Regions from separate parts of the Pseudomonas sp. LBUM1666 genome, predicted to be linked through region 3. Evidence: predicted binding sites of a transcription regulator. Region 3 holds the regulator's gene; each other region holds the start of a gene.
What was found. The regulator FliA, encoded in region 3, starts transcription of late flagellar genes. The targets are predictions, from matches to a motif close to CTAAAGTTTNNNNNNNNNNNGCCGNTAA.
Positions count from the first base shown of each region.

Region 1 (4,063 bases), 2.1 Mb from region 3:
GCAGGCTGGCTCCCACATTTGGTTTGTGTCGTTCACAATCCCCTGTGGGAGCCAGCCTGCTGGCGATGGGGCCAGTGAAAGCAGCTTAAATCCGGAAGCTGCCGACCAATTGCTTCAACCGCGCCGCCTGCTGCTCAAGGTCTGAACACGCACGCAACGTCGACTGCAAGTTCTCCACACCTTCCTGATTCAGCGTGTTGATCTCGGTGATGTCGACGTTGATCGACTCCACCACAGCCGTTTGCTCTTCTGTCGCAGTGGCCACCGACTGGTTCATCCCGTCGATCTCACCGATCCGCTGAGTCACGCTGCCCAGACGTTCACCAGCCTGGTTGGCGATGCCGACGCTGCTTTCGCTTTGGCGCTGGCTGTCGGTCATGGTGATCACGGCTTCCCGGGCGCCGACTTGCAGTTCCTCGATCATCTTCTGCACTTGTTGCGCCGAATCCTGAGTACGGTGCGCGAGGTTACGCACCTCGTCCGCTACCACGGCAAAACCGCGACCGGCTTCACCGGCACGGGCCGCTTCGATGGCGGCGTTGAGTGCCAGCAGGTTGGTCTGCTGGGAGATGCTGGTGATCACTTCCAGAATCTGCCCGATGTTTACGGTGTTGCTGTTGAGCGTTTCGATGTTGCCGCACGAATCGCTGATCTTCGCCGAGAGCTGCTGCATCGCCGCGATGGTTTTATCGACGACTTGCTGGCCGTCCTCGGCCAATGCGCGAGCATCGCTCGAATGCTGAGAGGCGAGGGCGGCGTTCTGGGCGATTTCCTGGGCGGCGGCACCCAGTTCGTTGATGGCGGCGGCGACGCTGCTGGTGCGCGAGGCTTGCTGGTCGGAGTTGAACATCGACGAGTTCGACGCAGCAACCACACGCAAGGCGACTTCGTTGACCTGGCCGGTGGCCGAGGACACTTCGCGAATCGAGGTGTGAATACGCTCCACAAAACGGTTGAACGAGGTGCCCAGCGCACCGAATTCGTCCTGGCCGTGAATGGTCAGGCGTTTGGTCAAGTCACCTTCGCCTTCGGCGATGTCATGCATGGCGCGGCCCATGGTCAACAGCGGCTGCATCAGGAAGCTGATCAACATGCCCAGAAACGCGATGATGATCACCACGGCAATGACCATGGCGATGATCGCCGAGGTGCGGAATTCGCTGAGCATCGAGAACGCGGTGTCCTGATCCAGCACCAGCGCGACGTACCAGTCTGCCGAGGGCACACCGTTGACGTGGGTAAAGGAGATGAATTGAGTCTTGCCGTCGAGTTCGACTTCTTTCATGCCCGGGCTGACTTTCGGCGCGCCGTTCGGGTAGGCGTCGGTCAGGCTCTTGAGCACCAGTTTGCTGTCCGGGTGGATCAGGATCTTGCCGTCGGCGCTGACGATAAACGCATGGCCATGGCCGCCGAAGTTCAGCGAGTTGATGATCGCGCTGACGCTGGACAGGTCAATGTCTGCGCCAGCGACGCCGATCATTTGATTCTGATGTTTCACCGGCGTGGCAACGGTGATCACCAGTTTACCCGACGACGCGGCGATATAAGGTTCGGTGACGATGGTCTGTTGCGCACCGTTGGCCGCCTTGTACCAGCCACGGGCACGGGGGTCGTAATCCGCGGCACGATTGCCGGCCGGGACCGAGAACATCACGCCGTCGGTGCCACCGAAGTAGCTCAGCTGAAAATTACTGGTGTAGGCCGGCAGGTCGATGGCGCGCTTGAGGTTGGCCAGGGCGCTGCCGTCCACGGCGATCTGCTGGGACAGCGATTGCAGCAACTGAATGCGGCTTTCCAGCCAGGTCTGGATGTTGCTGGTGGTCAGGCTGCCGAGTTCCTGCATCGAGGATTCGGTACTGCTGCGCAGGGTTTGCCGCTGGCGGTAGTCGTTGAAGAGGATGAAACAAGCGAATGCAACGGCCACCACGAGGGCGGCAGCCAACAAGATCTTGTGGCTGAACTTCATGTTTTTGGTCATTAAATGAGCTACCGCGGAGAGGCTGGTCAACAAAGGGGCGTCAATTTGCCACAGTCGTGGGCTTTGCGCTGCTTTTATGTCGACTGACCGGCGCCAAAGATTAGGCGGCTTTTTGCGAAAATCGACGAAATACTCAATAGAGAAAGAAAGTGGCTGATTTTTCGAAAAAAGGTAGACGAGCGGCCTAATAAATAGCCAGTCGATCAGGGAACCAGAAAGGGGTTTTCTCTTCTAAGCTTCTGCTTGGCAGCCATGCCATTCCCCTTCGTCCCAGGAGCTACACAATGTCGCTGCGTTCTATCGCCCTGCTTTCGTTCTGCGTGTTGTTGGCCGCGTGCAGCAAGGTTAATCAGGAAAATTACTCGAAGCTGTCGTCAGGCATGCCCAAGGCCGAAGTAGAAACCTTGCTGGGCAAACCCGCCGATTGCTCGGGCGCGCTCGGCATGTCCAGTTGCACCTGGGGCGACAAGAACAGCTTTATCAGCGTGCAGTACGCCGGTGACAAAGTGCTGATGTTTTCCGGCCAAGGCCTGAAGTAATCCGGGGTTATACGCCCACGGGAGAAAAACAATGAAGCGGTTACTGATAGTCCTTTTAGCCGGCCTGGTATTGGCCGGCTGCGCCACGTCTGGCGTAGATCCGTTGGCACCGAAAACCGCCAATAGCGTCAATCTCAAGAAGTACCAAGGGACCTGGTACGAGTTGGCTCGTCTGCCGATGTATTTCCAGCGCAACTGCGCGCAATCCGAAGCCCATTACACGCTCAAGCCTGACGGCAAGGTGTTGGTGCTCAATCGCTGCCTGACGGCAGACTGGCAATGGGAAGAGGCCAAAGGCGTGGCCTGGCCACAGGAGCCGGGCAAAACCGACAAGCTGTGGGTCGAGTTTGATACCTGGTTTTCGCGGCTGATACCGGGTGTGGCGAAGGGAGAGTACTGGGTGTTGTACGTCAGCGATGACTACAAGACCGCCATTGTTGGCGATCCAAGCCGCAAGCATCTGTGGCTGCTGTCCCGGACCCCGACGGTCAATGGCGTAGCGCGTGAAGAACTGCTGAGCAAGGCACGTCAGCAGGGTTACGACACTACGCGGCTGATCTGGCGCGCGACAGACACGCAGATGGCCAAGACCTCGAACTAACGGCTAGCGAAAAACAAATGTGGGAGCGGGCTTGCTCGCGAAGGCGGCTTAACAGTCAACGAATATGTTGAATGTGATGGCCTCTTCGCGAGCAAGCCCGCTCCCACATTTTTGTTTGGTGTCAGCCCAGCAGATCGCGCAGGACCTGGGTGAACGCGCGGTTACTTTCTTCTTCGCCGGCATGACGCCCGTCACGCACGACCCACTGGCCATTCACCAGCACATCCCGCACCTGGCGATCACCACCGGCAAACAGCCAACGATTCAGAATCCCGTCGCCACTGGCCGTCGCCAGGTACGGATCGTTGCCATCCAGCACCAGCCAATCCGCACGTTTGCCAACTTCTAGCGCACCAATCGACTGACCCAGCGCCTGAGCGCCACCATCCAGTGCCGCGTCGTACAGCGTGCGGCCAACCATCGGCTGATCCGCGCCATACAAACGATTACGTCGTTGGTCGCGCAGACGCTGGCCGTATTCCAGCCAACGCAATTCTTCCACCACGCTCAATGACACATGGCTGTCGGAACCGATGCCCATGCGCCCGCCCTGAGCGAGGAAATCCACCGCCGGGAAGATCCCGTCGCCGAGGTTGGCTTCGGTCGTCAGGCACAAGCCGGCGATGGCGCGACTCTTGGCCATCAGCGTGACTTCTTCCGGGTTGGCGTGAGTCGCGTGAACCAGGCACCAGCGCTGATCGACCTCGGTGTTTTCGTACAGCCATTGCAGCGGACGGCGGCCGCTCCAGCTCAGGCAGTCATCGACTTCCTTCTGCTGCTCGGCGATGTGAATGTGCACCGGGCACTGCTTGTCGCTGGCGGCCAGCACTTCGCTGATTTGCTGCGGTGTTACCGCGCGCAACGAGTGGAAACACAAACCCAGCGACTGCGCGGGTTGCTGCGCCAGGATCGGCTGCAAGCGCGACTGAAGCTTGAGGTAGTTTT
Region 1 covers NZ_CP166789.1:352,358-356,420, forward strand. Annotated here, with positions in the region: gene ACA056_RS01605 (methyl-accepting chemotaxis protein) at 86-1,978, opposite strand; gene ACA056_RS01610 (lipoprotein) at 2,263-2,517, shown strand; gene ACA056_RS01615 (lipocalin family protein) at 2,549-3,118, shown strand; gene ACA056_RS01620 (formimidoylglutamate deiminase) at 3,240-4,063, opposite strand, start outside.
Region 1: a site for FliA is predicted at 2,055-2,082, ahead of ACA056_RS01605 (methyl-accepting chemotaxis protein). Genes of this name have one in related genera too.

Region 2 (4,063 bases), 2.3 Mb from region 3:
TTGCGTGCGTTTCGGATCGACAAAACGCGCACCGGGGATATGCCCTTCGGCATAGCGGGCGCTGCTGGTCAGGTCCACCAGAATTAGTTCGCGGGAGTCGAGACGAGGGAGCAAGTCGCTCGGCTCGATCACCAGCGGCAAGCCAGAGAAGTCAGACATGTGAGGTCTCCAGAACACAAAAGGGAGGATTGTAGCGCAGCGTCATTGGCCGCGGTGGCTAAAGCTGTGCAGTGCCTTTTCGATGCACTGCGCGGTTTTGCCGAAGGCTTGCGCGGTGATTTCAGAGAACGGCCCGCCGCCCTGATCCGCCACCACAATCATGATGACCCGACCGTTATTGACCAGTGAGCGTAGCAGCAGGTGTTCACCGCCGAACTGTGAACGCAGGCTGGCCGGCAGCATGGCCGAGAATTGTGCGTTGTTCGCCGGCGTCAGGCGTACCTGGGCTTGTTGCGAGAGCAGGCGTTGCAGCACGGTGCTCTGGCTGACGACGAAGTTCAGGCCGGCCACTTCTTTTGCCAGCCCGGCCGTCTGGTGTACCCGCAGATTGGCGTGAGTGCGGTCGGCCATCAGGATCATCACCCGACGCATGCCGCACGCGACCAAAGCGTCCCGGGCAGACGTGGTCAAGTGCATGGCATTGGTGAAACGGCTGGGCTCGACCAGCAACTCGGCACACTGTCTGCGCCATTTCGCCAGGTCTTCGGCCGTCGGTGCCGGGGCCGGCAGCAAACCGGCATGGACACGGTTCGTGCCCCACGGCCAGATCAGTGAAGTGGCCGGGTGCCAGAGGTCCGGCATGGCGTGATGGCGGGCGCTGTTGGCGGCCTGTTGGTGCAACTGCTGCTGCACTTCATCCATTGGCATTTGCAGGTAAAGGCTGGTCAGGTACTGCCAGCGTTCACTGTGCGGACTGTCCCAGGCCTGTTGTGCCGACAGCGCCAGACCGTTGGCCAACAGCACCGTATTGGCCGGCTGATTGAGCCAGCGTCGCAGGGTCGGATCGTCATCGAGGCGGTTCTGTTGGCGCAATGGATGATCGCTGTCGCGAGCGATGCGAAGCACTTTCACCAGCTCACGCTGCTCGTTTAGCAGTAGCCGATAACCCTGCTGCACCCAGATCGGCAGGCGCCAGATGTCCACGAGCGCCAGGCAGATTTCCAGCAGGCGTGCGCCGAATAATTGTTTCTCGACTTTGTGCGCCGACTCGCCTTTATGCATGACCCGCAGTTCCCACTCTTCGAGCAGTTGCGGATGAGTCAATGCCATCGGCCAGAGCGGCGAGAGAAACAGCAGGCTGCCCCAGTGGATGTCCTGCCACAGCCGCGCCAGGCGACTGGCGAAAAAACCGTTGGCCTGTTGGGTCGCGTGCTGGCTGATCAGCTGCAGCTGACGCAGGGCCACCGGAATTTCTAACTGAGGTTCGGCGGGCAGGCGGGCGAGCAGTTCTTCTGTGCGCTTCAAACCGAGGCGATTGATCGCTACCTCAAGGTTTTCCGCAGGCTCGGTCATGCTGCCATGGGTGTGGCGATTGGCTTCGCGAATCACGCTCAAGGCCAGCGCCGGGCTGTCCTGTATCAGTTCGGCAATATCGCGCAAAGAGCTGCGACTGTTGGCGATGGCCTTGCAGACACGGTCATGACTGGCTTGCGGAACGGGCAAGCGCACGCCATCGAGAAGCTTGACCCAGCCTTCGAGAGTGGTTGGTTTTGGAGTTGGAACGTTTGTTTCGTTAGCCATGGTTGGACGCGATCATCGTCTGCATTACCTATGCCCGGAGCGGGCCAAATTGGCTTTTCGCCTGAACTGGCTATAGTCTGGCGCAGTTTTGCCGATAAGTAGAAGAAGAGATTTTTTAACTTCCGAATATGACCTTGAACCCGACTCAGTAAGTGCTCTCCTACCTATGGCTAAATTAATCGGCATCATCGTCGTATTCGCGAGCGTGCTCGGCGGATACGTGCTCTCCCACGGCAAAATTGCCGCCCTGATTCAGCCCTTCGAGGTGATGATTATTGGTGGTGCGGCACTCGGTGCATTTCTGCAGGCCAACCCCGGTTACATGACCATGCACGTGCTCAAGAAATCCTTGAGCATGTTCAGTTCGCGTTTCAACCACACGTTCTATCTGGAAGTGCTGGGCCTGATCTACGAGATCCTCAACAAGAGCCGCCGCGAAGGCATGATGGCCATCGAGGGCGACATCGAAGACGCCGCCGCAAGCCCGATCTTCGCCAAGTACCCGACCGTGCTTAAAGACGAACGCATGACCGCGTTCATCTGTGATTACCTGCGCATCATGTCCTCCGGCAACATGGCTCCCCATGAGTTGGAAGGCCTGTTCGACATGGAACTCTACAGCCTCAAGGAAGACCTGGAACACCCTGCCCACGCGGTGAACGGCATTGCCGACGCCATGCCGGGTTTCGGTATCGTTGCGGCGGTACTGGGTATCGTGGTGACTATGGCTTCCCTGGGCGAAGGCGACCAGAAATCCATCGGTCTGCACGTGGGTGCAGCCCTGGTCGGTACCTTCTTCGGTATTCTCGCGGCATATGGCTTCTTCGGCCCATTGGCCACGTCCCTGGGCCACGATGCCAAGGAAGAACTGAACGTCTACGAAGCCATCAAGGCCTCGCTGGTCGCTTCGGCCTCCGGCATGCCGCCATCGCTGGCGGTAGAGTTCGGTCGCAAGGTTCTGTACCCGGCGCACCGTCCTAGCTTCGCTGAGCTGGAACAAGCGGTTCGCGGTCGCTAAGTCATGGAAAATAACCAGCCGATAATCATCAAGCGCGTCAAGCGCATCGCCGGCGGGCATCACGGGGGCGCCTGGAAAATCGCCTTCGCGGACTTCGCGACGGCGATGATGGCGTTCTTCCTAGTGCTGTGGCTGCTGTCCACCGCAACACCGGAACAGAAGATCGCCATCGCCGGTTACTTCAAGGACCCGGTCGGCTTTTCCGAAAGCGGCACGCCGTACATCATCGACCTGGGCGGCTCACCGACCCTGGCGCCGGAGAACACCCTCAACCCCGAGGTGAAATCCCAGCCGCAGCCAGACAAGGTGACCATCGACGCCGAGCAGGTTGAAGGCATGGCCGAGCAGGTCGAGAAGGAACGTCTCGAGCTGTTGCTGCAAGAACTGCAGAACAAGGTCGAAGAGAATCCGCAACTCAAGAAATTCAAAGACCAGATCCTGTTCGAAATCACGCCGGACGGTTTGCGCATCCAGATCGTGGACGCCGAAAACCGGCCGATGTTCGACTCCGGCAGTGCCCGCCTGAAGCCGTACTTCGAAGACATCCTGCTGGCCATGGCTGACACCATCAAAGCGGTGCCGAACAAGATCAGCATCAGCGGTCACACCGATGCCAAGCCGTATTCGGGCACGGGTGATTTCGGTAACTGGGAGCTCTCGGCCAACCGTGCCAACGCGGCACGTCGTGCGCTGATCGCTGGCAGCTATCCGGATACTCAGGTGGCGCGGGTCGTCGGTTATGCCTCGTCAGCACTGTTCGATCGCGAGACCCCGTTCAATCCGGTCAATCGCCGTATCGACATCGTGGTGCTGACCAAGAAAGCCCAGCGCGCCATCGAAGGGTCGCAAGGCGCGGAGCCGGCTCCAGAGCCAACGCCGACGCAAGGGCAGGGCGGCCCGGGCGAAGTGCCCGCCGATCCGAATGCGTTGCCGGCGGATAAAGAGCCGTTGCCGGCGCATGAGCTTCGGGAGCGTTTGAATCTGTTTGATGATCCGGCGCCGAAACCGGGTGAGCCGGCTAAACCGGCGGATCCGGCGAAGAAGTGAGCCACAACAATCAAGCCGACAGAAATGTCGGCTTTTTTGTGCGGCTTTCACTGGCTTGAAAGCCACTGCATTTTCAGCCTGGGCACTGTCCCTGTGGGAGCGAGCCTGCTCGCGAAGGCTTTGTGTCAGGCGACGGGAGTTTGAGGGCGGTGTACATATCCATTTCTGCGGTAACGGCCGCTTATGGTTCCGCTCTTACAGCGGGTCACTTTGGAAAAGCCCCAAAGTAACCAAAGGGCTCTTGCCCCTGACGTTCGG
Region 2 covers NZ_CP166789.1:546,301-550,363, forward strand. Annotated here, with positions in the region: gene ACA056_RS02395 (rhodanese-like domain-containing protein) at 1-159, opposite strand, end outside; gene ACA056_RS02400 (HDOD domain-containing protein) at 202-1,740, opposite strand; gene motA (flagellar motor stator protein MotA) at 1,907-2,758, shown strand; gene motB (flagellar motor protein MotB) at 2,762-3,805, shown strand.
Region 2: a site for FliA is predicted at 1,811-1,838, ahead of motA (flagellar motor stator protein MotA). Genes of this name have one in related genera too.

Region 3 (4,063 bases):
AGCGATCCGGCACTGCGCATGCAGCTCGAAAGCCTGGCCGGTCGTGGCATCAAATCGAAAAATTATCTGGTTTTGGCAACCACCAGCCAGAAACAGGTTCTAACGGCCGCTTATCACAGTTACAAGCGTTGTGGGCTCGCTGGCTGCATCCTGACTAAACTGGATGAAACGGCAAGTCTGGGCGAGGTGTTGAGCTTGGCCATCAGTCATGAATTGCCGGTGGCCTACCTGACCGATGGCCCGCGGATTCCGGATGATTTGCATCTACCGCGTCGTCATCAGTTGGTCAGTCGCGCCGTCAGCGTGCAAATGCAAGAAGAACCCAGCGAAGAAGCCATGGCCGACATGTTCGCTGATATTTACCACAGCCCGACCAAGCAGGTCGGCTGAGGTATTAATGAACAGTTTTTGTACCTACATCGATGGTCTGCCATGCATTGTTCAGTTAGTGAACGCGCAGCCAGTAATGTGGCCTCCGTCTAAGTAAGACAAGGTAAAGAAAATTCATGGGCAGCATGCATCCCGTACAGGTGATCGCGGTGACCGGCGGCAAAGGTGGCGTCGGGAAGACTAACGTGTCAGTGAACTTGTCCCTGGCTCTAGCAGAGCTCGGTCGACGCGTCATGCTGTTGGACGCCGATCTGGGGCTGGCGAACGTCGACGTCCTGCTGGGACTGACACCCAAACGAACTTTGGCCGACGTGATCGAAGGCCGCTGCGAGCTGCGCGACGTACTGTTGCAGGGCCCTGGCGGCATTCGCATCGTCCCGGCCGCGTCCGGCACACAGAGCATGGTTCATTTGAGCCCGGCGCAACACGCCGGCCTGATCCAGGCGTTCAGCGATATCGGTGACAACCTCGACGTGCTGGTGATCGACACCGCGGCGGGCATTGGTGAATCGGTCGTCAGTTTCGTTCGCGCAGCGCAAGAAGTCTTGCTGGTGGTCTGCGACGAACCGACCTCGATTACCGACGCCTACGCACTGATCAAACTGCTGAACCGCGATTACGGCATGAACCGCTTCCGCGTCCTGGCCAACATGGCCCAGAGTCCGCAGGAAGGGCGCAACCTATTCGCCAAGTTGACCAAGGTCACGGATCGCTTCCTTGACGTCGCCTTACAATACGTCGGCGCGGTGCCTTACGACGAAAGCGTGCGCAAGGCTGTGCAGAAGCAGCGCGCCGTTTACGAAGCCTTCCCGCGGTCCAAGTGCTCACTGGCGTTCAAGGCCATTGCACAGAAGGTCGATACCTGGCCGCTACCTGCCAACCCGCGTGGGCACCTGGAGTTTTTCGTCGAGCGCCTCGTGCAACAAACCGCAGGACCTGTGCTATGACAGCCGGTGGCTATAACCTCTACAAGAAGTCGGCACGTGACGCGCAGTACGAGCTGATCGAGCGTTACGCGCCACTGGTTAAACGCATTGCCTACCACTTGCTGGCGCGTCTGCCAGCCAGTGTCCAGGTCGAAGACCTGATCCAAGCCGGGATGATCGGCCTGCTTGAAGTGTCGACCAAATACGACGCCAGCAAAGGCGCGAGTTTCGAGACGTACGCGGGCATTCGAATCCGCGGCGCGATGCTCGATGAAGTACGCAAGGGGGACTGGGCGCCACGTTCGGTCCACCGCAATACCCGGATGGTCAGCGACGCGATTCGCTCGATTGAAGCTAAAACCGGTCGTGACGCTAAAGATCACGAGGTTGCGGCCGAACTCCAATTGAGTCTCGACGATTATTACGGGATTTTGAACGACACCCTGGGCAGCCGGTTATTCAGTTTCGACGATCTGTTGCAGGACGGCGAACACGAAGGGCTGCACGAGGATGGCGCCAGTGCTCATCTCGAGCCGTCACGCGATCTGGAAGATGAACGCTTCCAGGCGGCGCTGGCGGACGCGATTGCCAATTTGCCGGAGCGTGAGCGACTGGTGTTGGCGCTGTACTACGACGAAGAGTTGAATCTCAAGGAAATCGGTGAGGTCCTGGGGGTCAGCGAATCTCGGGTCAGCCAGTTACACAGCCAGTGCGCGGCCCGTTTGCGGGGGCGTTTGGGGGAGTGGCGAGCGCGCTGAAGGCAGTGTGGGGACACTGCGAACGCGGCTGGTGGGGTGTTGAACCTTACCGGTCCCGATCTGTTGTGCTCCAGACAGTCATTGAGTGCTTTGCCGGATTGATTGAAATGGCGCGTCCAGGTGCTGGGCGCGTTTAAGACTGCTTGGAGGTCGAATTGGACAAGAACATGAAAATCCTCATCGTTGATGACTTCTCAACGATGCGGCGGATCATTAAAAACCTGTTGCGTGACCTTGGGTTCACCAACACGGTCGAGGCCGACGATGGCACTACCGCCATTCCGGTTCTCAACAGCGGCAGCATCGACTTTCTGGTAACAGACTGGAACATGCCTGGCATGACCGGTATCGACCTGCTGCGCCACGTGCGTGCCGATGAAAAGCTCAAGCACCTGCCGGTGCTGATGGTGACCGCTGAAGCCAAGCGCGAGCAGATCATCGAGGCAGCCCAGGCCGGTGTTAACGGCTATGTGGTCAAGCCCTTCACGGCCCAGGCGTTAAAAGAAAAAATCGAGAAGATTTTCGAACGCATCGGTTGATGTGCGAAGCCACTGCGCCACGGGGGAGCTATGGAGCATAACGAGTCTTCACAGGGCGATTTCGAATCGACTCTGAAAAAACACGCGGTCGAACTGGTCGAAAGCCTTGAAAAAGGCAGGTTCGGCGACGCTGTGCAACTGATCCATGAGCTCAATCAGACCCGTGACCGTGGCCTGTATCAGGAAGTGGGCAAGCTCACCCGCGAGCTGCATAGCGCGATCGTCAATTTCCAGATTGACCCGCACATGCCGCAAGCGGAGGAAGTCTCGCAGATCACGGATGCCACCGAGCGTCTGGGTTATGTGGTCAAGCTGACCGAGGCTGCTGCCAACCGCACCATGGACCTGGTGGAAAACGCCACGCCGCTGGTCAACGGCCTGAGCAACGAAGCCCAGGCCTTGAGCACCGATTGGGGACGGTTCATGCGTCGCGAAGTCGGGGCTGAAGAGTTCCGCGAACTGGCCCGGCGAGTCGACGGTTTCCTGACACGCAGCAGCGAAGACAATCGCGTTGTGTCGAGCAACCTCAACGACATTCTGCTCGCTCAGGATTACCAGGACCTCACCGGTCAGGTGATCAAGCGTGTGACCCAATTGGTCACCGAAGTTGAAAGCAACCTGCTCAAGCTCGTGCTTATGGCCAGTCAGGTGGACCGCTTTGCGGGCATCGAACATGACCGTGAAGCGATGCTGGCAGAAAAAGATCCGCAAAAACATCTCTCTCAGGGTGAAGGTCCGCAGATTCATGCCGATAAAAGAGAAGACGTTGTGTCCGGTCAGGACGATGTGGACGATTTGCTATCCAGTCTTGGATTTTAGGTTTTTAGGTTTTTAGACCTTTAGGAGCACCCCCTTAATGAGCTTCGGCGCCGATGAAGAGATCCTTCAGGATTTCCTGGTTGAGGCCGGCGAGATTCTAGAGCAACTGTCCGAACAGCTGGTCGAGCTTGAAAGCCGACCCGATGATGCGGACTTGCTCAATGCAATTTTTCGCGGTTTTCACACTGTAAAAGGAGGCGCCGGCTTCCTCCAGCTCAACGAGCTGGTGGAGTGCTGTCACATCGCCGAGAACGTGTTCGACATCCTGCGCAAGGGTGAACGTCGCGTCGACTCGGAACTGATGGACGTGGTTCTCGAAGCGCTGGATGCGGTGAACGGCATGTTTACCGAAGTCCGCGAGCGCAGCCCGATCACGGCTGCCACGCCAGAATTGCTTGCGGCACTGGCCCGCCTGGCCGAGCCGCAAACCGCCGATGAAACGGCACCGGTCGCCGAGGTGGTGGAACAACCTGCCGCCGAGAGCGAATCGGGTGACATCACCGATAACGAATTCGAACAACTGCTGGACTCGCTGAACGCCGTCAAGGCTCAGGCAGAAGCCCCGGCAGCTGTGCCAGCGCCGAGCAGTAATGCGTCGGCCAGCGACGAAATAACCGATGCCGAGTTCGAG
Region 3 covers NZ_CP166789.1:4,565,168-4,569,230, reverse strand. Annotated here, with positions in the region: gene flhF (flagellar biosynthesis GTPase FlhF) at 1-390, shown strand, start outside; gene fleN (flagellar synthesis regulator FleN) at 507-1,337, shown strand; gene fliA (RNA polymerase sigma factor FliA) at 1,334-2,074, shown strand; gene ACA056_RS20885 (chemotaxis response regulator CheY) at 2,242-2,613, shown strand; gene ACA056_RS20880 (protein phosphatase CheZ) at 2,644-3,432, shown strand; gene ACA056_RS20875 (chemotaxis protein CheA) at 3,470-4,063, shown strand, end outside.

Region 4 (4,063 bases), 2.6 Mb from region 3:
TCGCCGCACATCCCCTGTGGGAGCGAGCTTGCTCGCGATAGCGGTGTGTCAGGCGACATCAATATCGACTGCCAGGCAGCCATCGCGAGCAAGCTCGCTCCCACAGGGGAACCGGTTCCAGGCTTTAAACCCGGAACGCGCTGATCAGCTGCTTCAACTCCACCACCTGAGCCGACAACGCGCGACTGGCGTCCTCGGTCTGGTGTGCACCTTCGGCGGTACGCTCACCGGCGCGGTTGATCTCGACAATATTCTGGTCGATGTCATGGGCTACGGCGGTCTGCTGCTCTACCGCGGCGGCGATTTGCTGGTTCTGATCGACGATCATGCCGACGGCACCGAGGATGTTTTCCAGCGCTTGCTGAACCTTTTCCGACTGCCCCACCGTGCCGTTGGCCATCTGATGACTGGTACCCATCGCCTTCACAGCAGCGCCGACACCGCTGTGCAGCTTGGCGATCATCTGCTCGATTTCCTCGGTCGATTGCTGAGTGCGCTTGGCCAGTGTCCGGACCTCGTCCGCCACCACCGCAAAACCACGCCCCTGTTCACCGGCCCGAGCGGCTTCAATGGCGGCGTTGAGGGCCAGAAGGTTGGTCTGTTCGGCGATGCTCTTGATCACCTCCAGCACGCGACTGATGGACTGGCTGTCGCTGGCCAATTGATTGATCACCAGCACCGACTGATCGATCTCAGTGGCAAGGGCTGCGATGCTGCCTTGCTGAGACGCCACCAGCCCGCGCCCGCTGATGGTCTCGTCGTTGACGCTATGGGCGCTGCTGACCGCTGCCGCGGCACTGCGTGCTACCTCAAGGGACGTGGCCGACATCTGGTTCATGGCCGTGGCGACCTGCTCGATCTGCGTGCGCTGTCCCGCCACCGCCTGGTTGCTTTGAGCGGAAACGTTCTCCACCTGCCCGGCCTGGCGCTCGACCTCACTGACGGTCTGGCCGACCCGCTCGATCAGGTCGTGGATTTTCTTCACGGTGCCGTTGAACACCTCGCCCAACTCGCCCAGTTCATCGCGGCTGTTGGCGCTGAAGGTCACCGTCATGTCGCCGGCCGCGACCTTATCCATCACCGCGCCAAGACGCTTGAGGGTGGTGCGGGTCGAGGCGTAGAAGCCGCCATAGAGGTAAAAAATCAACACAAACACCACCGACAGCGCCACGGCCTGCAAGACCATATGGGTGCGGTTCTGCTCCAGTCGCTGTTGCAGTTGGGTGTCGAGAAACTCCAAGGTGGCTTCATTGAGTTGGTAGGTCTGGTCCATCAGGCCCGTGACCTGATCGTAAAAGCCCTGCCACGGCGCATCCAGCGTGTCGGCCATCACCACCTGCTCTTCGAACAGTTCACTGGCCTTTTTCAACGACGCCTTGCTGCTATCGGCCTGAGCGGCCAGGGTTTCCCGAGCCGCTTTGCTTGAGCCCAGCGCGTCCTGCAACTTCAGGGCATATTCGGCCTGCAGTTTTTCGATCTGCGCCAGCAACTCATCAAAACGGGTACTCGATGCCGAGTTGAGAAAACCCTGCCCCAGCGAAAAAGAGCCCATCGCCCGACCTTCACCCAGAAGCTGGGTCACGGGCGGCGTGACATTGGTGATGAGTTCGCTCAGTTGGCGCATGTCGCTCTGAGTGTCGCGGCTGAGGCCGGCCTGACTGGCGATGATCTGGCTGAAAATCTGCGCGTTGCCGAGCAACTTGCCGATCATCGCGCTTTTGCTTTGCAGGGAGTTTTCCGCTTGCTGGGCCTTGAACGCGGCGATCATTTCATCGCGTTTAGCATCGAAAACCGTGATCTGCTCCGGGTCAGCGGTCATCGCCGTCAGCCCTTGCAAACGGGTCAGCACACTTTGCCCCAGGGTAGTGATCTGCGACTCGACATTGCCGGCCTTGCCGGACTGACCGAGGGTGACGTTGATCTGCACCAGGTTGTTCAGGGTTTCCAGATCGCGCCGTAACGTCAGGCTGCTGCCCAGTAGATCAAGGCTCTGCAGCTCGACCCGTGTGCCCTGGAATTCTCGATAAGAATCGCGCACCAGATAGAAGTTAGTCACCAGCATCGGCACAAGGAACAGCACGCTGATCAAGCTGAACTTCATGCCAAAGCTCAGGCGATTCATCAGCGCGACGGCGGGATAGAGCAAGCTCTTCACTGGAAGTCTCCCTTTGATTTCTTATTTTTATTGGCAGGCGCGGGTCGACAGCAGATAGCCACTATTCGGCGCTGTCTCTGTATAGCTTAAATCGGCGGGAGGTTTTGTAACTTAAGGTTAACGGAGGGATGCGCACTTGGGACGATTGATATCCCTGTGGCGAGGGGGCTTGCCCCCGTTCGGCTGCGAAGCAGTCGTAAATCCAGAGAACTCGGTCTGTATGAACGAACGCTGGGGGCCGCTTCGCGACCCAACGGGGGCAAGCCCCCTCGCCACAATGGAGTCCACTTCAGAGCTAAGGAAGGACTGTCCACAACGCAAAACCTGCGTACCAGAGCACCGCCGCGCGCAGCAGCAGTTCCCAGATCCGGTCGAGGCTGTTGATGCCGTCGGGCCCGACCACCGGCGCTGGAATTTCACCGGCCACCAGCCCGACCTTCTCGATCAATTGCGCGGCGCTGATGTTCCAGTTCAGCAGTTCGTGCAGCATCACTCGGCCGACCGCGACAAAGTTGCCGACCAACGCAAAACTCGCCGCCAACAAGCGCACCGGCACCCAGTCGAACGCGTGACGCAGTTGTGCTGCGCGCAGGACCACGGCCGGGTTCTGCCCGTGTTCTTCGGCCAGGGCCAGCAGTCGATAGCTCAGGGCTGCGACCGGACCCAGCAGGAAATACCAGAAAATCACCGCGAAAAAGCTCTGATAAGCCTCCCACAGCAGATGCCCTTCGACCCGTTCCAGCAGTTGTTCGCCGCTATCGGCGCAGATACCCACATCGCGGTCCGCTACATGAGCGGCCGCTTGCAGGTCTTCCCGGCGCCAGGCATCGCGAAACGGCCCGAGACCGGCCAGCAGATCACCGCGGCCGAGACTGTAAATCACCACCAGCAGATGCACCGGCAACGCCAGCAGACCGTAAGCCACCGGGTCCAGTACCAGCAGCAGCAAACCCAGCAGTGCCACTGGCAACAACACCAGTATGACCAGGATCAGCCACGGACTTTTCGCCAGACGCGGACTGACCTCAAGCTTGTTCAGCTCACGAACCCATCCACCATCGCGCTGAATCCGATGACGCAGGGCCGAGAACTTCTCGATCCAGACCGCCAACAGCAACACCAGAAAACTCATTGTTGTTCCTCTTTAGCCAGGGCGGCGCGATAGCGTGCCCAGTCGAACGCAGGCCCAGGATCGGTTTTACGCCCGGGTGCGATGTCGCTATGCCCGCAAATGCGCTGTGCGGTGATGGCCGTGAACGCGCTTTGCAGCTGCCGGGTCAGGGTCGTCAACGCTTGATACTGAGCGTCGGTGAACGGCAGATCATCCGTGCCTTCAAGTTCAATGCCCACGGAAAAATCGTTACAGGTTTCCCGCCCTTCGAAACTCGAGACGCCGGCATGCCAGGCACGCTCAAGACAAGAGACAAACTGAGTGACGGTGCCGTCACGTTCGATCAGAAAGTGCGCAGACACACGCAGGTCGGCGATCCCTTCAAAGTAGGGATGCTCCGTGACATCCAGACGATTCTGGAAAAATTCCTGCACCTTGCCGGTGGCGAATTGCGCAGGCGGCAGACTGATGTTGTGGATCACCAGCAGGGAAATTTCGTCCGAGGGGCGCGCATTGAAGTTGGGCGAGGGGCAAATATCTACGCCCTGACACCAACCGCTCGCGGGGTCCAACTGCATACAGGTTCCTTCAACGACGACTGTGTAGGCGCCCAGTATGCCGCGATAGACCCTCGGGGCGCGATCACTTGCCGCGATTGAGGCGCCGCAGGTTGCCGATCACCGACTCCAGCGCCCGGTCGAACAGCAAGGTGTCGTCCAGCGCGCGCACCGCGCCACGACGGAATTCCAGCGCCAGACCGGTGCGGCTGCGCTCCAGCACTTTCATCCCGGTGCGAT
Region 4 covers NZ_CP166789.1:847,667-851,729, reverse strand. Annotated here, with positions in the region: gene ACA056_RS03725 (methyl-accepting chemotaxis protein) at 125-2,155, opposite strand; gene ampE (regulatory signaling modulator protein AmpE) at 2,451-3,287, opposite strand; gene ampD (1,6-anhydro-N-acetylmuramyl-L-alanine amidase AmpD) at 3,284-3,844, opposite strand; gene ACA056_RS03710 (DUF1631 domain-containing protein) at 3,909-4,063, opposite strand, start outside.
Region 4: a site for FliA is predicted at 2,244-2,271, ahead of ACA056_RS03725 (methyl-accepting chemotaxis protein). Genes of this name have one in related genera too.